Regions from separate parts of the Peribacillus sp. NPDC058002 genome, predicted to be linked through region 2. Evidence: riboswitches for the same ligand, from Rfam matches in the RefSeq annotation. Region 2 holds a riboswitch; the other holds the start of a gene.

Region 1 (9,222 bases), on a different contig from region 2:
TGTCAGGAAGCTCCACTGGGGAGCTTCCTGACAGTCGGTCATGCCGTACATGAAACGAACTCTGAAGTTATATTTATATTGTGGGGTTCTAATGGTGAATATAAACTATGGGGGCTATTTCGAACATTGTGAAATTCACGGGTAATAGCGCTGATTTTACGAGTAAAGTGCCAAAATTCACGAGTAAACGCGGGATTTTACGCATTCCATGTGCATTGCCACTCATTTTTTCAAGGAAATTGCCAAGTACGCAAATCCCAATTCAATTCCGCAAAGCACAAAAAGGGTGATTAGGGTTTGAAACATCATGGTCTCCTCCTCCTCTAAGACTTAAAACAATCTTAAAGGATGAAACCCATACCAGAACAAGACCTTATTTGAAGAAATCTTCAGCAGCCCCACACTGTTCTCTTGCCCTGAAATGGGTTTCATACTGTACAATATAAAAAAAGAAAAAACGGTGATACCATGACAAATATTAAAGAAATAGCTCAATGTGCCGGTGTATCTGTCTCAACAGTGTCCCGTGTATTGAATGATCATCCATATGTAAGCCCAGATAAAAGAAAGAGCGTCTTGGAGGCCATCGATCGTTTGAATTATACGAGAAACATAAATGCCATTCATCTTTCAAAAGGTAAAACCAATCTTATCGGCATCATCATCCCCTTCAACAATCACCCATATTACGGGGCAATCGTTAACGGAATCACTAAACAGGCTAATGCAATTGGCTGTCATATCGTCATCTTTCAAACAAATTATGACAGAGAGAAGGAAATCGAGGCTTTTAATATGCTGCAAATGAAGCAGCTCGATGGCATTATCGTTTGTTCAAGGATTTCGGAAATGAAAATCCTTTTGGAATATCAAAAATACGGACCGATCATTTTATGTGAAGATACGGCCCAGGCTGAATTCTCATCCATCAGCATTGATCATTATGCAGCTTTCTCCTGTGCCCTTGAGTACGTGATTGCTAAAGGATATAAGAAAATCGGATACAGCCTCGGCCGTAAAAAGAGCAGAAATAGTTCCCATCGTACAAAGGCCTTTACCGATATCATGAGTAAACATCAACTGATAAACAATAAGGAATGGCTGTTTGAAGGCAGTTATCACATCAAAGACGGTGAACAATTGTTTCAGGAATGGAATTCGATGATGGATAAACCTGAAGCCATCATCATCACGAATGATGACACGGCGGCTGGCTTCATTCTTACCGCTAAGAAATCAGGTATAAGGGTCCCGGAGGATGTGGCCATTCTCGGTTTCAATAATGATAGCCTGGGTGAAATGCTCGACATCACGACCATTTCCCTGCCGTTGGAATGGATTGGGAAAATGGCGGTGGACCTATTTGAGAATCCTGAGCTGGTCAAACATGTAAAACTGGACTACGCCCTTATAAAAAGAAGGACCGTTTAATGATCTCCATGCTTTATTTTGGTATATCGCCATTTGAATTCTTCCTTGCCGCCATCATTCATTAACTAGGAAAAAATAACCACATAAAATAATCATTGCGATATTCATGAGATTATTTTATAATTTTGATATAGTAAAGTTTACTCAATTACTAGCAATCTATTAGCGATTGCATGAATTTCATGAGAACTATCGTCTGACGTCACTTACAAGCTGGCGCAACGATTTTAGAAAATTGAATACTTCCTCATTTACCGATGAGTTAGAGGCTGCAGCTTATAAAAGTAAAACGGACGAGATTCTGGAAAATTCAAGACTCCGTTTGAAAGGATAAATTGCCGAAGTAAGGGTATATTCCATGTATATTCTTGCTGGCGGTGTTACCGAACAGGAACACCACTGTCACGCTTTTTCAAAAAAGCGTGGGGAGCTATCTTCGGAAGGATAAACGGGTTTATTATAAACAGCCGTCGATCTTTTTCGACTGCTGTTTTTTATTTTTCGTTCCCTTCCAATAAAAAGGAGTGTAACATCAATTGTCAAATTCACAATCAGCATCAAGCCCTACTGAACTGAAAAGGAGCCTGAAAGCGCGTCATTTAATGATGATTTCATTAGGTGGAACGATTGGAACAGGTTTATTTTTAGCAAGTGGCGGTGCCATTCATTCAGCCGGTCCCGGCGGTGCCTTGGTGGCATACGCAGTCATCGGCATCATGGTTTATTACTTAATGACAAGTCTTGCAGAAATGGCAGCGTTCATGCCAGTGGCCGGTTCATTCCGTGTCTATGCATCCAAATTCGTCGATCCGTCTTTCGGTTTTGCGATTGGTTGGAACTACTGGTATAACTGGGCAATCACCATTGCCGCTGAATTGGCAGCCGTTGTCTTAATTATGAAGTTCTGGTTCCCGGATAGCCCTTCAATTATCTGGAGTGCCATTGCATTAATCACTATGTTTCTTATCAATTATATGTCAGTAAAAGGTTTCGGGGAGGCAGAATTCTGGTTTGCCATGATCAAAGTCGTGACAGTCGTCATTTTCTTGATCACGGGTGTCCTGATCATTCTCGGGATCATGGGTGGGAAAGACCCAATTGGATTTTCAAATTTCACAATGGGTGAAGGTCCCTTTAACGGTGGGTTCTTTACGATCCTGGGCGTATTCATGGCTGCCGGCTTTTCATTCCAAGGAACGGAATTGCTTGGAGTGACTGCTGGTGAAAGTGAGGATCCAGAAAAAAATATCCCAAAAGCGATCAGATCCGTTTTCTGGCGCATCATCTTATTCTATATCCTTGCCATTTTTGTAATTGGCATGATCATTCCGTTTACCGATTCACGATTATTGAGTGAAGATGTTGCCGTAAGTCCATTCACGCTTGTATTCGAACGGGCAGGCCTTGCATTTGCTGCATCCATCATGAACGCGATCATTCTATCATCCGTACTCTCTGCCGGTAACTCTGGCATGTACGCTTCAACCCGTATGCTATGGGACTTGGCACGTGATGGGAAAGCACCGAAATTCCTAGGCAAGTTAGATAAAAGAGGAGTACCCGTGAATGCACTTATCGTGACTTCTTTAGTAGGCTGCGTTGCATTCTTAGCTTCATTTTTCGGTGACGGCGTCGTTTATATCTGGTTATTGAACGCTTCAGGCATGGCAGGATTCGTCACCTGGGTCGGGATCGCGATTGCCCATTATCGGTTCCGCAAAGCTTACGCAGCTCAAGGCCTTGATATGAATGCTTTACCATTCCGGGCAAAAGGCTTCCCATTCGGGCCTATATTCGCACTTGTCCTTTGCCTTATCATTATCATCGGACAAGGCTATCAAGCTTTCAGCAGCAATGGGATCGACTGGAATTCAATGTTTGTTTCCTACATTGGCTTAGTTTTATTTTTCGCCCTATGGCTCGGCTATAAAATCAAGCATAAAACGAAAATCATTCCCCTGAAGGAATGTGACCTTAAATCAAAATAATGCGCAAAGGACCTGTTCTATGGAGAACAGGTCCTTTTTTCATTTCAAATGATAAACACGGCATTCATATGGACGCAGAGGTTTGCTGGAGATTCCTTCTTCTTCCTGATCATAATTGCCTATCAGCCTTGTGGCTGAATATGCATGCAGTTCTTCAGGCAAAGTATAGGAGGCCTCCTCTTCTTTAAAGTTACATAGCACCAGCAGCTTTTCTTCTTCAAACGATCTCGTGTAGGCAAATATTCGTTCATCATCCGGCCATAGCAGTTCAAAACGGCCATAAACGACGATTTCATGTTTCTTTCGTAATTGGATAAGTTTTTTATAAAAATGAAAAATGGAATTCGGATCATTATAGGCTTTTTCTGCATTAATCTCTGGAAAATTGGGATTAACCTTAATCCAAGGCGTCCCTTTCGTGAATCCTGCGTTCCGGGAGTCATTCCACTGAATCGGTGTCCTCGCATTATCCCTGCTTCGGGCGTGGATGGCTGACATCATCCTCTCTTTTGACCAGCCATGCGAATCGACGAGTTCTTCATATGAATTCAATGTTTCGATATCCCGGTAATCATCGATGCCCTCAAATGCAACATTGGTCATGCCCAGCTCTTCCCCTTGATATATATAGGGTGTCCCTTGAAGCATATGAAGGCAAGCTGCAAGCATCTTTGCGCTTTCAATCCGATACTTTCCATCATCACCAAACCTTGAGACAATCCGGGGCTGATCATGGTTGTTCCAGTATAAACTGTTCCAGCCATCCCCCTCCAAACCAGTCTGCCACTTGGAGAGAATTCGCTTTAAATCGGTAAGCTTCCACTTGTCATTACTCCATTTCCCTGCCGGCCCGCTCCCCAAATCCATATGTTCGAATTGAAAGACCATATGTAGCTCACCACGATCTTTACCTGTGAACAATTGCGCCTCCTCCGGTGTGACGCCTGGCATCTCCCCAACCGTGATCACGTCATGTCCAGAAAGTGCCCGTTGATTGATTTCCTGCAAAAACTCATGTATGCGCGGGCCGTTCAAGAAAAAGGGGCTTCCATCGCCATACTGTTTCCCATGATGAACGGATCCATCTGAATAGCTTTGATCTTTTGAAAGGAAATTGATGACATCCATCCGAAAGCCATCGACACCCTTATCCAGCCACCAAGTCATGATGCTATAGATCTCTTCACGGAGCTTAGGATTCTCCCAGTTTAAATCCGGTTGTTTCCTGCTGAATAAATGTAAATAATATTCATCGGTCCCTTCATCATATCCCCATGCTGAACCTTTAAAAATGGACTCCCAATTATTCGGTTCTTTTCCATTCTTTCCAGGTTTCCAAATATAATAATCTCGCTTCGGATTATCTTTTGAGGATCGGGATTCCTTGAACCACGGATGTTCATCAGAAGAATGGTTGATCACCAGGTCCATCATGATCTTCATTCCACGTTCATGAACCGCCTTCAACAACCTATCGAAATCAGCCATGGTCCCGAATTCAGTCATGATCGATTTATAATCACTGATATCGTACCCATTGTCATCATTGGGAGATTGATAAACAGGGGATAGCCATATCACGTTCACGCCCAGCTCTTGTAAATAATCGAGTTTCATCAAAATCCCGTTTATATCCCCTATCCCATCTCCATCACTATCCATAAAACTCCTTGGATACACTTGATACACAACTGCCTCTTTCCACCATGCTTTGTCCATGTCTTTCCCCCTCTTTGGCCGCATTGATATGATCATTACACCAATACCCCTATTATAAAGGGAAAAACTTCAGAATATTCTCCTTTTATTCAGCTATTCCCGTTTGAATCATTTCAATATCCAGATCTACCTCGATTGGAATATAAGGATATGCCTTCTCCCAATGTTCCTGATTGAAATTTCTTGTTTTACTTTTAGCATGATTACCGATTGCAATCGGATCGATATTGTTCTCCTGAAGCATGGTTACCATCTCATTTAATTTTTTTCCAATGACATGCTCGGCCCTGGCCTCTATTTTATTCAGGTCGACCGCTTTGCCCAAGTCATAGCCTTGGACCTCCAGCAGACTCGCTTTTAATTTCACTTCAATCCTGACCTTGGGGTCTTGATTTGCATCCGAAATATGATAATGGACACGTGACTCCACGTTATTGATATCTGTAAAAACATTTTCCTTCCACTTAATTTCATAACTCCCCATCTTAAAGTTTTCAGTAAGGACTTTAAATAAAAATCCGTCCTCATAAGGAATATATTTGCCAATATAACGATCCTTTTTAAACAAGGCGATCCCTTTTACCCGTATTTGATCCCCTGCCGTTTCCAATAAGGGCAAGACCGGGTCGATTCCTTTACCATGACATGCATATAAATACCTGTGAAGATCCACATTAGGCAAATTAGTCTTTATATTCTGTTCGATCAGCTCTTTCGCTTGAACCCCTGGAGTTTTAATCAACTTCGGCTCCATTTTAACTACATCCTCCGCTTTGCCATGAACGATCGCTAAATACAAGTTCCTTCCCACCATGGGGTCACGCCTATATGTATCGACATAATCATTCAATCCATTTCCTGCCAATTTTTCACCATAGAGAATGACCGTCAGTCTACCACCGACAATCGGGAATGGCGTTTTTGCATTTTTCTGCTGGCGGGTTGCCTTTATATCATGGGAGACCGCTTCATATACTTCTTTACCTAGATTTGCTTGCTCCCCATGCTGAGGCACGCTGACAACGACCGTAGCTTTGATTTTTTTGCTTTCGGCATCATCATAACCTACGACTTCAGCAATTAAAATATCTTCTAATATTTGTTTTTCCACGCCGCAGGACGTCATCAAGAAACCTGCCAATATTATCAAGATAAGTCGGATTTTCACGATTTATGCCCCCTGACTTTATAGACAATCGACTGCCATATGAATAAGAGAGGAAGATACAAATAAACGATATAAAAACCAATTTCCGAACTTATCGTGTTAAACTTATCGATTCTATAGCGGTTATCCATGAAAGTGCAGGAAACTAAAATGATCAGCAGAATGAAGATCAACATCTTTCTTTGCCTTAGTCCAAATACTCTTTTTGCTGCCCTGCTCGCTGCCCAAACCCCTATGCAAACATTCGGCAGCACCATGAACAGCCAAACGGAAATCCCTATGTATTCGAACCTTTCAATGAATGGAAGGTCAACAATTTTCCATAACGTCAAGGTTGCCCATATTACATCTTTCAGTTGATCTTGATGATAGTAGGCTAATGAAACGATGATGGATACTAAATATATCGCCATAGTAAACACTGCCCCTAAATGGGCCCACTTTTGAGATTTTTCGGGGTCTTTAATGAAAGGGTAATAAATAAGGAGTAATTCAAAACCAAGGTAATTCAGGGTCATTTTCTTACAGGCCTTCATGATTTCCAAAAAGGAATGATCAAGAAAAGGACCCAAATTTTCAAAGTGGGCGTACTTCAATGGGAAATAATTCAAAAGGAATAATGGCGATCCGATAATAAGCCCGATTATGCAAAAACCGGTGATGACCCTGAACCCTCCCTCCACAAAACTATAGACGAGAATAAGAATGATGGTTATTAGCATCAGGATATTGACACCAGGGAACATCCAAACCTGAATGACTTCTAAATAAGTCCTGATAAGAATGACGGAAATCATTATAAAGTAGAGGATGAATAAAACATTGAAAGCACTTCCGACCCATTTACCGAACAAATCCTTGTGGATGGCGACCAAATCAAGGGTTTGGGGACCCCTGCCTAAAAGCTTGAAACACATCCAAAGCAGAACATTTACGATCAACCCTGATATGAGTACAGATAACCATGCGTCTTGACCAGCCTCTTTCGCTATGACCCGTTCAAACCCCAATATCCCTACCCCAATCTGCATGCCGGGCATGAGGAAAAAAACAAAAAATGGAGATATTAGTTTAGTTTCATTTGGTTTGACTTCCATACCTTCTCACCGCTTTCTACACCTTATTCATCAATATCACTATGGGAGTTTCGCTCTTCCGTCTCCTTCCTTATCCTTAGTGGATTTTCCGTCCGCAGAAATTGCGGGCGTTTTTTCTGCTTTGAAAAAGGGAGACGAATGAGACTGTCTTTAAAGTCATGAATTCTTAATGGGTAAAGCGGGTCTAAATAAGGGCTGCCAAGCGAAGTCAATTTCAATAAATGGCTTAAAATGAATGCACTGCATAAAGCCATTCCAAACAAACCGTATAACTGGGCTGCAATTAGAAAAGGAAAGCGGATAAGGCGGATGGTATTACTGATTTGGTAAATCGGCACCGTAAATGAAGCCAAGGCAGCCAAGGCGACAAGCATCAGTAAGACATTACTGACAAATCCAGCTTCCACAGCGGCTGTACCGATGACTATACCGCCAACAATACCAATGGTGGAACCAACTTTAGCAGGCAGCCTGACCGCTGCTTCCCTCAGCAATTCAATTGTCCCTTCCAGCAAGATGGCTTCCAAGATCGGAGGAAACGGGATCACTCCCCTGGATGAAATTAAGATTGGCAGCAAATCCGTTGGAATCACTTGATAATGATAGGTTAAAACGGCAACATACAGAGGTGAAGATAAAACGGAAAACAGCACTGCGAAAAGCCGAATCAAACGGAATGAGGTGCCGAGATTCCAAATTTGAAAATAATCTTCAAATGATGAAAAGAACGAAATGATGGTGTTTGGACCAACTAATGCATGTGGAGATCCGTCCAGCATGATTCCGATTTTCCCTTCCGATAAAACACTGGCCAGATGATCAGGCCGCTCCGTATCAATCAGTTGCGGAAACATCGAATTTCGATTATCCGTGATCATCTGGCTTACAAACGAAATATCGACGATCGTATCATAATCTATATCATCTATCCTCTGTATGACTGTATTAACGATCTGTTGATTTACTACCCCATCTATGTAGAGTACCGCTAACCTTGTTTGCGAGATGCTGCCGACCCTTAATTCCTTGGACTGCAAATCAGGAGTGGGCAACCGGTTACGAATCAGATTCAAATTCGAATCAAGCGATTCAACAAATGCCTCCTTGGACCCAACGACCGTATACTCCGACTCTGGTGTGGAAATTTGCCTTTTCACACTATGAACACATGGAATCAACAAACACATTTCATCATCTTGCTTGTATTGAACCATGATTGTTCCTGCCAAAACCAACCTTTGAATGTCTTTTAGATCAGCCGTCAATTTCATATCTTCAATCGGAATATCACCTTTTAATTGCTTAAGATCCTTCTTTGGTTGATTCGACATGACAGCCAATACTTGTTCATGAAGCTGTTGTACACTAACCAGTGAATTGAAGTAGGAAATAGTGTAGCCATCATCATTCGGGAATTGGAAGGTAAGAAAATCATTAGATGCTTTAAACTTTTTAAGGAGTTCCTGAAAATCCTTGGAAGTAACCTGAAAGGATGCTGCATCCATTTTCCTCCCGCCCTTAAAAAACCTCACCATCCCACCCCCATTTCCATCTTAAAGTTTTTCGTTCATTCGATTATTGTAACCACCCTATTTAAAGTTAGTCATGATCCGCCGATATCTTTAAAATTGGAAAAGACCTATCCGGAATCCACCGGATAAGCCTTTACGTTTTAATTCTTTTACTGAATACCAATTACCTTGGACTTGGAAAAATGCGTGTTACTAGATCACGGAACTCATCAGCGAATCCTGCAACGGGTTTTCCATTCTGAATATCATTCGCATACCCTTTTATCCTTTGAACAAAGTCCGGGTTT
Region 2 (16,185 bases):
GCGTTTGTCTCTATTATCATCTTGGCCAGTGCCTGGCCCCATGTGTATATGAAGTAGAGGAACAGGAATATAAAAAAATGGTGGATGATATCAACCGGTTCTTGAACGGCGGTCATACTGAAATAAAAAAAGAACTGACTGAAAAAATGCTAGTGGCATCTGAAGAGCTCGATTTCGAGAGGGCCAAGGAGTTCCGTGACAAGATTGCCCACATTGATATTACGATGGAGAAGCAAAAAATGATGACGACCGATTTCGTCGACAGGGATGTATTTGGCTTTGCCTATGATAAAGGGTGGATGTGTGTTCAGGTATTTTTTGTCCGGCAGGGTAAATTAATAGAAAGGGATGTTTCACTTTTTCCGGTCTATGATGAACCCGAACAGGAACTACTTACATTCCTGGGACAGTTTTACGAGATTACGAACCATTTTAAACCAAAGGAAATCTTGCTCCCTGAATCAGTGGATGCCGAAATGGCCGAAGGGCTGCTTGGGGTCAAAACGATTCACCCCAAAAGGGGGGCGAAAAAAGACATGCTTAAATTGGCGAATAAAAATGCCTCCATCGCCCTTCAGGAAAAATTCTCTTTGATTGAAAGGGATGAAGAAAGAACGATCAATGCGGTGGAAAACCTCGGGAACCAACTGGGCATCTACACCCCGCATCGAATTGAAGCTTTCGATAACTCCAATATCCAGGGAAGTGACCCTGTTTCCGCTTTAGTCGTGTTCATTGATGGGAAGCCGGAAAAAAGAGAGTACCGAAAATATAAAATCAAAACAGTCCAGGGACCTGATGATTATGAATCGATGCGTGAAGTGATCAGAAGAAGGTATTCACGAGTATTGAAAGAAGGGCTGCCGCTACCGGACTTGATCATCATTGATGGCGGAAAGGGACATGTCGAAGCCGTACGGGATATTCTGGAGAATGAATTGGGCCTTGAGATTCCGCTTTCAGGTCTCATTAAGGATGAAAAGCATAGGACATCTCAATTGATGATCGGAAATCCTCTTGAAATCGTACCTCTTGATTCTCGGAGCCAGGAATTTTACCTATTGCAAAGAATTCAGGATGAAGTGCATCGGTTCGCGATTACTTTTCATCGCCAGCTACGCGGGAAAAATGCGGTTCACTCCCAGCTTGATGATATTCCAGGAGTCGGGGAAAAACGAAGGAAGCAATTATTAAGGCATTTTGGATCATTGAAGAAGATCAAAGAGGCAACAGTCGAGGAAATCATGGAAGCTGGAATGCCAAAAGGGGTAGCCGAGGGAATCGTTAGAAAATTACAAGAATAATCTTGCTACCGATAAATCACTATGCTATGATTAAAAGGAATTTTTAACTAGACAACTTAAAAGTGCTGATAGAGGTGCGGAATTCAAGAGTAAAGACCTGGAGAAGTATGAGCTTCCATGAAAGGTTTTGAAAGGGGATGACGCCGAAGGAAGACAAGACTCATACCTTGTTTTCCTGGTCCGACATTTAATAAATGGCGGATTGTCAGGGTTTATACCCTGGAGAGCTATCTCACTGTGTTTACAGTATTGGATATGTGATCACAGCAATGAGATATTTCTCATTGCTTTTTTTATTGCCTAAAAAGTAGAGAGGGTGCATGAGGATGGCATTAATCGTTCAAAAATTCGGCGGAACATCCGTCGGTAGCGTAGAAAAAATCAAAAATGTTGCCAATCGGGTAATCGAGGAAGCGGAGAATGGAAATGAGGTAGTCGTCGTTGTTTCAGCCATGGGGAAAACAACGGACCAATTGGTTTCCATGGCCCGTGATATTTCCGGAACCCCGAGCAAAAGGGAAATGGATATGCTATTGACCACTGGGGAACAGGTAACGATTTCCCTGTTAACGATGGCATTGATTGAAGAAGGGCATGAAGCCATTTCGTATACTGGCTGGCAGGCTGGCATGCAAACGGAATCCGTTCATGGGAATGCCCGGATTTTAAACATTGATGCTTCAAGGATCCAAGCTCAGCTTCAACAGAAGAAAATAGTGGTCGTGGCCGGTTTCCAGGGGAACGATGTAAATGGGGAAATCACTACATTGGGGCGAGGCGGTTCAGATACGACGGCGGTTGCCATCGCTGCAGCTCTGAATGCGGATAGATGCGATATTTATACGGATGTAACAGGTGTTTTCACAACGGATCCACGCTACATAAAAGGCGCGCGAAAACTCCAATCCATTTCTTACGATGAAATGCTGGAACTTGCCAACCTAGGGGCGGGCGTCCTCCATCCAAGGGCTGTCGAATATGCAAAAAATTATCAAATTCCGCTTGAAGTCCGTTCAAGCATGGAGAGAGAATCAGGAACGATCATTGAGGAGGAAGCAACTATGGAAGAAAACTTAATTGTACGCGGCATTGCTTTTGAAGACAGTATTACGAGGGTCACAATTTATGGTTTGCCCCAATCACTTGGTGCATTATCCACAATCTTCACGACACTTGCGAAAAACCGGATCAATGTGGACATCATCATTCAAAGCATGACAGCCGAGGATACGACCAATCTATCTTTTTCCACAAAAAGTGGAGATACGGAAGCGGCCTTGATCGTGCTGGAAAATAATAAAGAACGATTGGGATTCGACCGGGTCGAAACGGAGAGCGGGTTGGCCAAAGTGTCCATCGTCGGTTCTGGTATGGTATCCAACCCCGGTGTGGCTGCCGAGATGTTTGAAGTGATGGCCAATACAGGCATCCAGGTGAAAATGGTCAGCACATCGGAAATTAAAGTTTCGACTGTCGTCAATGAAAAGGAAATGGTGAAGGCGGTTGAATCCCTTCATGAAGCATTTAAACTTGGTCAGCATGCAAATGTGCTAGCTTAAGTGCAGGAGTCCAATAAAAAACAGACTTCCGGTAAAAAGGGTAAGTCTGTTTTAAGGGCTAATTAGATTGGATCTCTGGGATCCCATTGGATGGTGAATATCACTTTTTTTGCGCGGCGTTTGATTTCTTCCGTTGATTCGCTGAGGAATTTTTTTTGCAGTGAAAACTGCTCGGCAAGGAAACCGGCTTCAAGCTGGAAGTGACAATCAGGGTGTAAGTCCAAGCGGCGGCTGATTATTTCACCCGTCAGGGATAATTCCATCTCGTGTTTCGTATACTTCATGATTTCAAGATTGCCCCATCCGGCGCTTTGGAAAAATTCAATAACTTCCTGATCGCCATTCAACGGGAATTTTCTTGCTAATTGTTTACCTGCCCAATAGAGGATTTGATTAGAGTCTTTTCCGAGAACATCGTTCAATAGAACTTCTCTGATTAATTCGTACCCGAAAGCTGGAACTTTGAATTCCTCAGCTTGAATTTCTTCAGTTTGAATCTCTTCTTCTATCGCAGCAGCAATATTTTTTTTCATAATTTATCGCCTCTTTCTGTAAATCTATTATAAACGTATTTCTTTTTCAAATTATACTGTTTTTTATTTATTTAAATAGCAAATGGAAAAAAATGAGAAATTATAGCGGGATATTAATAGATTAATTTGTAATTTCTCCAAAATATATACTTGATAGATTAAAAATTGACAATTTAATCCAATAAAATCTATTCTGAAAAAGAGATTTCTTGTATCCGTTTTCTTGACGCACATTGAAGTCAGGAGTAAAATGGACATGTCACATAATTGTAAAGGAAGTATAGAGGAGTTTTTTTGACTCTATACTATATTTTCACGCGGAGATAAAAGGTAGCCACCAGATTATCTTTGCATGATTTTTCACAAATTAAGGGGGGGCACTTAGTGGCAAAGAATCGTGAGTTTGGGAATCGCAGGCTTCATTCACTTCTAGGAGTAATTCCAATTGGTCTATTCCTAATTTTTCATTTATCGGTAAACTTTATGGCAACAAAAGGAGAAGAGACTTTTAATGGGGCAGTTCATTTGATTGAATTTACGCCCGTAAAGCTTTTGGTTGAATGGGTCGTCATCTATCTACCAATCCTTTTCCATGCTGTATACGGAATTTATATTGCCTTTACAGCAAAAAACAATTTGGGGAGATTTAGCTTCTTCCGTAACTGGATGTTCATGCTGCAACGCTTGACTGGAATCATAACTTTGATCTTCCTTGTTTGGCACATTTGGGAAACTAGAGTCCAAGCAGCTCTAGGGGCAACAGTTGATTTCGATATGATGGCGGAAATTTTCTCTAATCCATTCATGATCGGGTTCTATATTGTCGGTATTATCTCAGCAATTTTCCACTTTGCTAATGGATTATGGTCATTTGCAGTGAGCTGGGGTCTGACAGTTTCACCAAGATCGCAAAGAATCATGACATACTTTACATTGATCGTTTTCGTTCTTCTTTCTTATATCGGAGTTAGTGCAATTTTCGCTTTCGTATAAGAAGATAGAGTTCATTTATAAGTATTAGGAAAAACATAGCTTGGCTAATGGAAATAAGGGAGTGACAGAATTGGGTAAAGGTAAAATAGTTATCGTTGGTGGAGGTCTAGCTGGATTAATGGCTACGATCAAAGCAGCAGAGCTGGGACAACAGGTTGATTTATTTTCTTTAGTGCCTGTTAAACGCTCTCACTCAGTTTGTGCCCAAGGCGGAATTAACGGGGCAGTAAATACAAAAGGTGAAGGGGATTCTCCATACATCCACTTCGACGATACAGTTTATGGCGGAGATTTCTTGGCTAACCAACCGCCGGTTAAAGCGATGTGCGAAGCAGCACCATCGATCATCCACATGTTTGACCGTATGGGTGTAATGTTCAACCGTACTCCGGAAGGTCTTCTTGATTTCCGTCGTTTCGGTGGTACTCAACATAGCCGTACAGCATTCGCTGGTGCAACAACTGGTCAGCAATTACTTTACGCATTGGACGAGCAGGTTCGCCGTTATGAAGTTGAAGGCCTTGTAACGAAATATGAAGGCTGGGAATTCCTTGGAGCTGTTATCGATGATGAGCAAACAGCACGCGGTATCGTAGCTCAAAACCTGACTTCAATGGAAATCAAATCATTCCCTGGCGACGCAGTCATCATGGCGAGCGGCGGCCCTGGAATCATTTTCGGTAAATCAACTAACTCAATGATCAATACAGGATCAGCAGCATCCATCGTTTATCAACAAGGTGTAAATTATGCAAATGGTGAGTTCATTCAAATTCACCCGACAGCAATCCCTGGAGATGATAAGCTTCGTCTAATGAGTGAATCCGCTCGTGGTGAAGGTGGACGTATCTGGACATATAAAGACGGAAAACCTTGGTATTTCCTTGAAGAAAAATATCCTGCTTATGGTAACCTTGTACCTCGTGATATCGCTACACGTGAAATCTTCGACGTATGTATGAACATGAAGCTTGGTATTAACGGAGAAAACATGGTTTACCTGGATCTTTCTCATAAAGACCCTAAAGAACTTGATATCAAACTTGGCGGAATCATTGAAATTTACGAGAAATTCATGGGTGAAGATCCTCGTAAAGTTCCAATGAAAATTTTCCCTGCCGTTCACTATTCTATGGGCGGACTTTGGGTGGATTATGACCAAATGACTAACATCAAAGGTTTATTCGCTGCAGGTGAGTGTGATTACTCACAACATGGCGGTAACCGTCTTGGTGCGAACTCACTTCTTTCTGCAATCTACGGTGGTTCAGTCGCTGGACCGAATGCCGTTAAATATATTGAAGGCCTTGATAAAACTTCAGAATCCATTCCTTCTTCATTGTATGAAGGGTACGAAAAACAAGAACAGGAGAAATGGAATGAAGTCATGTCTCTTGATGGTAATGAAAACGCGTATATTCTACACAAAGAACTTGGTGAGTGGATGACACAGCATGTTACTGTAGTTCGTTACAATGACAAGCTGAAAGAAACGGATAACAAGATTCTTGAGCTGATGGAACGTTACAAGAAAATTAACATCAACGACACGGCAAAATGGAGCAACCAAGGAGCTGCCTTCACTAGACAGCTTCAAAACATGATGCAATTAGCTCGTGTAATCACAATTGGTGCTTTAAACCGTGACGAAAGCCGCGGAGCTCATTACAAACCTGATTTCCCAGAACGTAATGATTATAAATTCATGAAAACTACAATGGCGACATTCAAAGGCTTAAATCAAGCACCTGAATTCCATTACGAAGATATTGATGTATCACTTATCGCACCGCGTAAACGTGACTACACAACGAAACACTAAAGAGGGGGAGCAAAAAAATGGTTGAAACTAAATCTGAGACTAAAACAGTCCGTTTTATAATCACTCGTCAAGATACACCGGATTCAGCTCCTTATGATGAGGAATTCGAATTAGCGTACCGCCCGAATATGAACGTAATTTCCGCTCTAATGGAAATTCGTCGTAATCCAGTAACTGTACAAGGCAAGCACACTACAGCAATCGCATGGGACATGAACTGTCTTGAAGAGGTATGTGGTGCTTGTTCAATGGTTATCAATGGTAAACCAAGACAATCATGTACAGCTCTTATCGATCAATTGGAGCAGCCAGTTCGTCTAGCTCCAATGCGTACATTCCCTGTTGTTCGTGACCTGCAAGTCGATCGCAGCCGTATGTTCGACTCATTGAAAAAGGTAAAAGCATGGATTCCTATCGATGGAACTTACAATCTTGGACCAGGACCTCGTATGCCAGAAAAGAAACGCCAATGGGCTTACGAATTATCTAAATGTATGACTTGCGGTGTTTGTTTGGAAGCTTGTCCGAACGTAAACAGCAATTCAGACTTCATTGGGCCACAACCATTATCCCAAGTTCGTTTATTCAATGCACATCCAACAGGTGCAATGAACAAAGCTGAACGTTTAAATACGATCATGGGTGATGGAGGGCTTGCAAACTGCGGTAACTCGCAAAACTGTGTGCAGTCTTGTCCGAAAGGCATTCCATTGACGACTTCAATTGCCGCGTTGAACCGTGATACTACGATCCAACAATTCCGTAACTTCTTCGGCAGTGATGAAGTTTAATAAGTAACATGAAAGAACCTGTATCTTATGATATGGGTTCTTTTTTTATTGTTTTACGCACGTTGACTTGGTTGGGAATCGATTGCAAAATATAAACGATCGATAACTGGAATTAAAGTGTAATTGCGGCCCAAGCCAACGGTGAAGGATTTGATTAATGAAGTGAGCTTGATAAAATTAACCTGCTTCAATAGAAAATCCTTTTCATTATCGTTGTTTTCTTATAAAATGAGTGAATAGTCATTCAATTCAGAAAGGGTGTGCACAAGTTGGGCAGAATATCATATATCGATAATATAACGGAGTGGATCAATGATTTTTCTTTTAAACATGAGATTAAGGTCCGCTTTTCGGAAACTGATATGTTTGGGCACTTGAATAACACGATTCCTTTTACTTATTTTGAGGAAGCTCGGATTGAGTATTTCAACAGTATGGGGTTCATGAAGGATTGGGCCTCGGCTGAATGCGGTGAGATGCCGGTTGTTGCAAATTTACAGTGTGATTACCTGAAGCAGGTGTTTTTCAATGATCAGTTGACAATCCATGTGAAAGCTGACCATATCGGAAATTCTTCAGTGGACTTACATTATATGGGGGCCAAACAAGATGGCTCAATTTGTTTAACGGGCAGGGGGACGATTGTGCAAGTCTCAAAGGACACCGGAAAGCCCGTACCTTGGACGGAAGAGATGAAACGATCGATGTGGCATACAGAGCTGAACAATCCTAAAAATATTTCCATTTAGACAAGTAAAAGAGTCACTCCATTGCCCCAGCCGACATACTATATCTTGACTAAATAGACACCCACTCCGGGTTTTATGCTGGTGAAGGCAAGGAGGGTAACATTACTTGAAGGAGAACGAATTCACTCATAAGCCACTACTCACCAAAAGAGAAAAAGAAGTATTTGAGTTACTAGTACAAGACAAAACAACAAAAGAAATCGCAGGTGAATTGTTTATTAGCGAAAAAACAGTTCGAAACCATATTTCGAATGCGATGCAGAAGCTTGGAGTTAAAGGACGTTCGCAGGCAGTCATAGAACTCCTTCGTATGGGAGAACTTAAGCTTTAATGTGTTAACTCTTAATACGTAAGCCTTAAAAATAATTTCTCTCCCGTTTATTGGCAGCATATAAGGAAGGGCAAAGCAACCTGGTTGTTTTGACTTCTTTGGATGCTGCTTATTTTTATGTATGGGGTTTCATAATGCTTCCAGGCAATCAATCTTGAAAATCATTTCACTTTCATCCAAAATGGTAGTATGATAAGTTTCATGAAGTGGGGAGCTGTGTATATGGATGAAGAGAAGCAGGCGGCATATGTAGCCGATATCGAGAGGGAATTGCGCTATGTATCGACGTGGCTTAAACAAAGGGGAAGAGAAATTCTCCATGATTATAAAATTACCATTCCTCAATTCGTGGCTTTGCAATGGCTTTTTGAATCAGGCGATATGACGATTGGCGAATTGTCCACGAAGATGTTTCTCGCCTTCAGCACAACGACGGATCTGATTGACCGCATGGAGAAACATCAGCTTGTTCAGCGTGTCAGGGATGAAAAGGACCGGCGTGTGGTTCGAATTCACCTTCTTGAAGAAGGTGAACGGATTATCGAAGAAGTAATTAATAAACGGCAGCAGTACTTGAGTGGCGTGTTAGTCAATTTTAACGAATCTGACATCAGGTCCCTCAAAGGGATTCTAGCAAAACTACATCTAGAAATGAAAGAAAAATGAGGCGAGTTTTTTGAAACAACCGATAGGCATCATTGATTCAGGGGTAGGCGGCTTGACAGTAGCTAAAGAAGTCATGCGTCAGCTTCCAAATGAAAATATAATTTACTTAGGTGATACAGCAAGATGCCCTTATGGGCCGAGGACTAAAAAAGATGTCCAGACCTTCACATGGCAGATGACGAGGTTCTTGATGAAGAAGGATATAAAAATGCTGATCATCGCTTGCAATACGGCGACTGCAGCTGTATTGGACGAGATCAGGGCAATACTTCCGATTCCTGTGTTGGGTGTCATTCATCCAGGGGCAAGGGCGGCATTGAAAGTTTCTGAGTCCTTGAATATTGGCGTAATTGGTACGGAAGGCACGGTAAAAAGCAAAGCTTATGACGACGCGCTTGCTTCCATCAATTTCGATGTGAAAGTAGATAGTTTAGCATGCCCGAAATTTGTCCCGATCGTGGAAAGCGGGGAGTTTCAAGGGGGTATCGTCAATAGGGTCGTGGCACAAACCTTGAACCCGTTAAAGAAAACGAAGATAGACACATTGATCCTTGGCTGTACCCATTATCCACTGCTGGGGCCTGTAATCTCTTCCTATATGGGGGACGAAGTGCAAGTCATTTCCTCTGGTGAAGAGACGGCCCGTGAGGCAAGTGTCATTTTGGATTACTATAAATTAATCAATAAAAGCAAGCTCCGTCCAGTTCATCGCTTTTACACGACTGGTTCAAGAGATATGTTTGGTTCCATCGCGTCGAGCTGGCTCGGTATTCATGTCAATGACATCGAAACAATTAAAATTGATCACTTATAAGACTTCCATTTGGAAGTCTTTTTTTTCGGAAGGGGCAAAAATATATTGTTATGTAAATAGCTGCAAGCCAGGATGGATATATCGCTAGAGAAGATGAAGCCTAGATGGGCTTTAATTTAAGGGATAAAAAGGGAAAGGGGATTCGGGTGTTCCAATCAGGATTTCCTGAAATCCCAATGAAGCTGACAAAAATGCAGCAGTACGGGCAAGTTGCCCAGCTCCATTTCAGAGAGAAAAATAATTGGTCTATTTTCCCCCAGGGCTCGTATAAATAGGAGTACAAACTGTCCTAGGAGTGATTTTATGTCCAATAAATCAAAAGTAACAATGGTTGTGACCATTCTGGCATCTTCTTTTTGGCTCTCGGGCTGCGGATTATTTGGCGGTGAAGAGAAAAAGGAAATTGATCCACCAAAGGATGTTACATTAGTCGAGGATGAATCTTCATTGAAAGAAAAAGAAACGAATGGTGAGGAAAAGCCAGCGGCTGATGGAGAAGAAGGCGCTGTTGAATCGAAAACGGTGAAGACGGAGTTATATTTAATTGATAAAAGCGGGTATGTGGTTCCACAGACATTGGAACTTCCTAAATCGGAGGCTGTAGCTAAACAGGCCCTTGATTACCTTGTCAGTAACGGGCCAGTCACGGATAAACTTCCAAATGGGTTCAGGGCCGTCATTCCTGCCGATACCCAAATAAGCGTGAACATTAAAGACGGAGTGGCTGTGGCGGACTTTTCGCCGGAGTTCAAAAACTATCAGAAAGAGGATGAACTTAAAATCCTTCAAGCCATTACATGGACCCTGACACAATTCGACTCGGTCGATAAAATCCAAATGAGAATCAATGGGGAAGATATTTCCGAAATGCCGGTCAATGGCACACCGATAGATGAAAATATCTCAAGGTCGTCAGGAATCAATATCGATACGAGTGACGTAGTCGACATTTCCAATACAAAAGCACTGACCGTTTATTATGTAGGCGGTGACGAGGAGTACACTTATTATGTTCCGGTGACGCGCAGGATCAGTGAAACGGTGTCTGATAATGTAACAGCCGTCATTAAGGAATTAACGAAGAGTCCTTCGGGTTCCAGCCTGCAAACAGGGTTCATGAGTGATGTAGCTTTACTTGACGAGCCTAAAGTGGCAGAAGGTAAGGTCAGCCTCAACTTTAATGAAAATATCCTTGGAAGCTTTAAAGAGAAAAAGGTATCACAAGAAGTCCTTGATGCCTTGGTTCTTTCTTTAACGGAACAGAAAGGAATTGAAAGCGTTGAAGTACAAGTGCAGGGCAGCGCTGATGTTCTTAATGAAGAAGGAAAGAAATTATCCGAACCGGTGGTACGTCCAGAGAAAGTCAACACTGGCAGTTTTTAAAGAACGGAATAATATTAGAAATAGCGCAATGAGGCAGCCTGAAGCTGTCTCTTATTTTTTTGCCTCCAGAATTGAATTACCACCCTTTTAGAGCCCCTGTCGTATAAAACTTAATTATTGCTTTAGATGAGAACTAATACCCCTGTCAGGCAATTTCCCGTATCGTGAGAAAGTTTTTACATAAATAAATTTTTAAAAGGGGAAATTACTTTTAATAATGCGATAAATGGGGGGATATTCTGGATCTAAAGGTAATTCAGGCTGTACACATGTATGTTTTAATCATTATGAATACAGGATTCACGGTACATGTACTGCTCCTTCCCAATATCTTGACCGCATCTCAACGCGATGCTTGGCATAATGAGTGTTGTTCCCTGTATCGTTTGGACCCTATTTATTTTTTATATTTATAAAAAACTAGATAAAGAAGATATAAACGCTTTTCTAAAAAATGGTCTACACCTTTAAGTGTTAAAAAATCATGGACCCCACTGCAAAAATCATCGTGTTGGAACAGGAAAAGAAACCTTTATATGATTTAGAAGTTAGAGCAGTATAGATAACAATGATATGGAAAAAATCGAAAAAAGGTAGAAATAAAAGTTAAGGAAGATATTTTGAAGACATTGGAGACAGGGGGGAATCAATACAGACCTTTTTAACATCAGTGAAAAGGCATACAGATACCATGTGAATAAGTGGGATAATAAAATTATTAATTCCTTTGATAAGACTTCAATAAATAACATAAAAGTTAATATCCATAATAGTGAAAATTACAAACGTTAGATTACAAGTTTCGGCTTATTGCAGATGAGGGAGTTGTGTTAGACTTAAGTTATCTGGATGATGCAGCGGCCTTTTTTATCGTGAAAGGGAGCGCTGAATTCTTCCGTTTGGCACTGGAGAAGAAGTGGCTTTTACATATAACGAGTTACAGCGGATTCTTTCTTAGCCGCCAAAAGCTTCATGCCGATAAAATAAAAAAGGGTGAAATGAAAAATGAAGACAGTAATCATTGCAACGAAAAATAAAGGGAAAGCCAATGAGTTCGAAAGCTTATTCTCTGCAAAAGGATATGAAGTCAAAACACTTCTCGATGTACCGGGTGCTCCGGATGTTGAGGAAACTGGCACGACTTTTGAAGAAAACGCGATCCTGAAGGCAGAGGCCATTGCCCATCAGCTGGGCCACTTTGTCATTGCTGATGACTCCGGATTGATTGTAGATGCATTGGAGGGCCGTCCTGGCGTATATTCTGCGCGCTATGCTGGAGAGTCCAAGAGTGATGTAGCAAACACGGAAAAAGTCCTCCGGGAGCTGAAAGGCGTACCAAAAGAGGATAGAACGGCGAGATTTTATTGCGCATTGGCACTTGCGTCACCCAACCAGGAAACGATTACGGTATCAGGAACGATGGAAGGCTTGATTACAGAACATCCTTCTGGAACAAATGGATTCGGTTATGATCCAATCTTTTTTGTTGAGGAACAGGGCAAAACAAACGCCGAATTGACAAAAGGGGAAAAAAACAAAATCAGCCACCGTGCCAACGCATTGAGGGCTCTAGATGAAAAACTTGATCTATTTCTAAAAAGGGAAGAAGGAATATGACGATGAAAGTGCTAATAATGAGTGACAGTCATGGCTTAACTCATGAAATCAGCATGATTGCCGACCGTCATAAACAAGAGGTTGCTGCCATGATCCATTGCGGTGATTCAGAGTTGGATAGAAATGACCCTCACATGTCGGAATTCTTAGCCGTTCGTGGGAATTGTGACTATGATTCAACATATCCGAATGATATTGTGGAGAGTATCGCAGGCAAACGTTTCTTCCTTACGCATGGACACCTCTATAATATAAAAATGACCTTGATGAACCTTTCATATAAAAGTGAAGAGACAGGGGCGGATATTATTTGCTTTGGCCATTCCCATGCTGCAGGCTCAGAATTGATTGACGGCAAGCTCTTCATCAACCCGGGAAGCATTAGGCAGCCGCGAGGACGAAAAGAGAAAACCTATGCCATTTTGGATATCGGAAATGACCAACTTGAAATCATCTTTTATGACCTTGAAGGAAAAATCGTTGAGGGACTAAGAAATGCTTATCAAATGGAATGACTTCATGTATAATGAACAGGAAGCGTTTTTCCCCGCTTCCTGGTTCATAAAAAAAGAAAAAACTTTTTTTGAAAAACCGTTGACTTTCTTTTGATATCCTAATATAATAAGAAGTGTCCTAAGGGAACAGTTAAGGTATTACATAAGTTTTACCGCAACTCATATCATAAACGTCTCAGTAGCTCAGCTGGATAGAGCAACGCCCTTCTAAGGCGTCGGTCGGGAGTTCGAATCTCTCCTGGGACACTAACTAAAAAAGCCAAAACCTTCCAAGGTTTTGGCTTTTTTTACTTTTTTGGCTGTATAAAATAACGAGGGTAATTTCGATTCGCATCCTTTTATAATGTTCGTATAACGATAAGAAGTTTTTTATTTCATATTTATCGCAGGTGGATGATCCTTTTATGTCGAATTTGTTATAAATAAGGAGATGTTTAAATGAATAAAGATAGATTATTCAAGTTCATTCAAACTTCCACTCGGGGCAATTTTTTCTCAGTCGAAATAACCGAAGATGGAACTGAAGTGGTCCAATTAGCCAAGGAGTTAGAAAAAGAAGGAAGAATCAAGTTGAGGGAATGCACACGTAAAGAACAAGGTGTTTATCTGGAAGGAATACTTAAGTTTGTGCCTAGCTAATACTTAATGAGCTCTGACGAAGGACAAATACTATGCTCCATAGAAAAAGGCATCCATGATCGGGTGCCTTTTTTCTATTTCCAATCAATGTATTTTTTTATGATTTCACGGTTGCTGGAATTATAAAAAAATCAGGAAAAACATTGACAAAAAGCAAACAAATTAATATTATGTTTATTATATTATAAACTTTATAGGGAAGTGTTTGTTTTATGAAGGACGCTGAAATATTTTGGAGCGCGACTCAGGATGAGCTTAAACAAGGGTATATAGAAGGTGAGAATAAATATATTTGTTTGCTGTGCGGAAATGCAATTGAAAAGGGGATCGTATACCCGGAAGATGGAGTTCTTTATGAAGCGAAGAGGTATATGGGAATTCATATTGAACATGCACACCGCTCCGTTTTCGATTACTTGATTGATCTCGATAAAAAACTTACAGGTCTCACGGACCATCAAAATCGCCTTCTTCGCCTTTTTTACCAAGGGAAGAATGATGCTGAGGTTCAGGAGGAAATGGGGATTGGGAGTCCTTCCACCATTCGGAACCATCGCTTTGTGTTGAAGGAGAAAGAGCGTCAGGCTAAGTTGTTTTTAGCCCTGATGGAACTTTTGAAAGATAAAGATGAACATGCGCCGGCATTTATCCCGCTTCATCAAAAAGCAAGGATGGTCGATGATCGTTATAACGTTACCGAGGATGAAAAGGTGACTGTACTGAAAAAATACTTCCCTAAAGGCAGTCAGGATGCATTAAAGTCTTTCCCGCCAAAGGAAAAACAAAGGCTGATCATTCTCCAAGAAATTATTATGAACCGTTTTGAAAAAGAGCGGAAATACGAAGAAAAAGAAATCAATCAAATATTGGGTGCCGTTTATCCTGATCATGTTCTATTGAGAAGATATTTAATAGAATATGGATTCTTGGATAGAAAGCCTGATGGAAGCCAATATTGGCTGAAGAAATGATGACTGGAGGCATGAAATATGGATCGTAAAAAAGAATTGAAGCAATTATATAAAGAAACGAAAGTAGAAGCAGGTGTATACCAAATAAGAAATAAGGTAAATAATAAAGTCTTTATCGGAAGCACCAGGAATTTAAAGACGTTGAAGGGGAAACAATTTGAATTGGAAGTCGGAACAAACACGAATAAAGTGCTGCAAGGTGAGTGGAACGAATATGGGAAAGAGGCTTTTTCTTTTGAGGTACTGCAGGTAATGAAACCGAAAGAAACAGGTTTTTTTGATGCTAAACGGGAATTGAAAAAACTTGAAGAAGAGTGGCTTGAAAAAATACAGCCATACGAAGAACGGGGATACAATAGAATGAAATCCAACTGACTTGTATGCAGCCTTTAGAGATTCTGAATGATTCCCGGCTCCTGTGATTGTTGTCCTTTTACACGAATTACTAAACTTGCACAAAGGAACTTCGGGTCTGGGTGGGAAGAAAAAAATAAAAGAATACATGGATAAGGATAATAAAAACGGCTGAATTTGGGCGTGTTCAAACAGGGAGTCATTTATGGCTCCTTTTTTGCGTGAAGATATTAAGGGATCTCACTTGTTGTTAGTTTTTAAATGGTTTAAGCTAGTAATGAGGGAACTTTTTAAAATAAGGGGAAACCCGTGGGGGACCTTCACTAAATAATTAATTTTAGGAGTTGCGAATGAAAAAAATAGGATGGACGATAACGGGGATAGGGACAATCGTTGCGCTGGGGGCCTTTCTTTATCCTTTGAATGTTATTGATAAAACACTATGTATATATTTATTACTTGGCGGTGCAGGGCTAATGTTTGTCGGGTCTATGATCAGGGCTTTTCGGCTGCTGAAAAGGTGATTGATTTTTAAGGTTGAATAAAATTGTGCGATTAAGGTGATGACATGGAGAAAGACCAATTGAAATATGCGCAGCAGCATCTGGCTAATGAGCGCACCTTCTTAGCGTGGATAAGAACGGTGATTGCGATAGTGGGGGTTGGTTTTCTTGCGACAAGCCTGCATTTTACGATCGGTGTGCATCGGGATGCCCGGATTGATCTGATCAGTATCGTGCTGGGGATGTTTGCATGTGCATTGGGCTTTGTGATTACAGTTCTGGCGACATTCGGATATCTTCAGAAGAAGCGGCAAATCAATGAAGGAACGTTCCGGCCTTCAAGTGCGCATGTAATTCTAATCGCTGTTTTTATGGTCATATTGTTATCGATGATCATTTTATATTTTGTGTTCATAAAATTTTAAAAACTGCCCTAACCTAAATAGGGCAGTTTTTTTAGTATCATCTATTATATGCTTATTCTTACATCACCACGGGAAGATTTATACCATTAAGTAAATGCTATCAAAAAACGAAAGCTTGAAAAACACTGTATTTCAATTTGGGTTTGAAAGAGTAATAAAAACCTTTTAAAAGAATTTCATTCAGTATTTTACACGTCAGCCATGGGAAAGCTTAGT

Evidence for each region. A riboswitch is a leader RNA that binds a small molecule or an ion and turns the genes downstream of it on or off. The one in region 2 is predicted to bind lysine.
Region 1: another riboswitch for lysine. It lies ahead of ACFVSH_RS00015 (amino acid permease); the one in region 2 lies ahead of ACFVSH_RS04895 (aspartate kinase).

Annotation. Positions count from the first base shown of each region.
Region 1 covers NZ_JBHVQU010000001.1:393-9,614, forward strand. Annotated here, with positions in the region: gene ACFVSH_RS00010 (LacI family DNA-binding transcriptional regulator) at 469-1,431, shown strand; lysine riboswitch at 1,687-1,872, shown strand; gene ACFVSH_RS00015 (amino acid permease) at 1,968-3,419, shown strand; gene ACFVSH_RS00020 (glycoside hydrolase family 13 protein) at 3,459-5,138, opposite strand; gene ACFVSH_RS00025 (Ger(x)C family spore germination protein) at 5,224-6,306, opposite strand; gene ACFVSH_RS00030 (GerAB/ArcD/ProY family transporter) at 6,303-7,403, opposite strand; gene ACFVSH_RS00035 (spore germination protein) at 7,427-8,938, opposite strand; gene ACFVSH_RS00040 (YhcN/YlaJ family sporulation lipoprotein) at 9,099-9,222, opposite strand, start outside.
Region 2 covers NZ_JBHVQU010000013.1:36,020-52,204, reverse strand. Annotated here, with positions in the region: gene uvrC (excinuclease ABC subunit UvrC) at 1-1,304, shown strand, start outside; lysine riboswitch at 1,366-1,542, shown strand; gene ACFVSH_RS04895 (aspartate kinase) at 1,631-2,863, shown strand; gene ACFVSH_RS04890 (YslB family protein) at 2,926-3,396, opposite strand; gene ACFVSH_RS04885 (succinate dehydrogenase cytochrome b558 subunit) at 3,781-4,389, shown strand; gene sdhA (succinate dehydrogenase flavoprotein subunit) at 4,460-6,211, shown strand; gene sdhB (succinate dehydrogenase iron-sulfur subunit) at 6,229-7,002, shown strand; gene ACFVSH_RS04870 (acyl-CoA thioesterase) at 7,272-7,751, shown strand; gene ACFVSH_RS04865 (helix-turn-helix domain-containing protein) at 7,858-8,082, shown strand; gene ACFVSH_RS04860 (MarR family winged helix-turn-helix transcriptional regulator) at 8,305-8,748, shown strand; gene racE (glutamate racemase) at 8,759-9,562, shown strand; gene ACFVSH_RS04850 (GerMN domain-containing protein) at 9,866-10,945, shown strand; gene ACFVSH_RS04845 (hypothetical protein) at 11,773-11,982, shown strand; gene ACFVSH_RS04840 (XTP/dITP diphosphatase) at 11,951-12,562, shown strand; gene ACFVSH_RS04835 (metallophosphoesterase) at 12,565-13,077, shown strand; tRNA gene ACFVSH_RS04830 (tRNA-Arg) at 13,250-13,323, shown strand; gene ACFVSH_RS04825 (hypothetical protein) at 13,516-13,716, shown strand; gene ACFVSH_RS04820 (DUF2087 domain-containing protein) at 13,929-14,687, shown strand; gene ACFVSH_RS04815 (GIY-YIG nuclease family protein) at 14,706-15,062, shown strand; gene ACFVSH_RS04810 (hypothetical protein) at 15,392-15,565, shown strand; gene ACFVSH_RS04805 (YidH family protein) at 15,610-15,969, shown strand.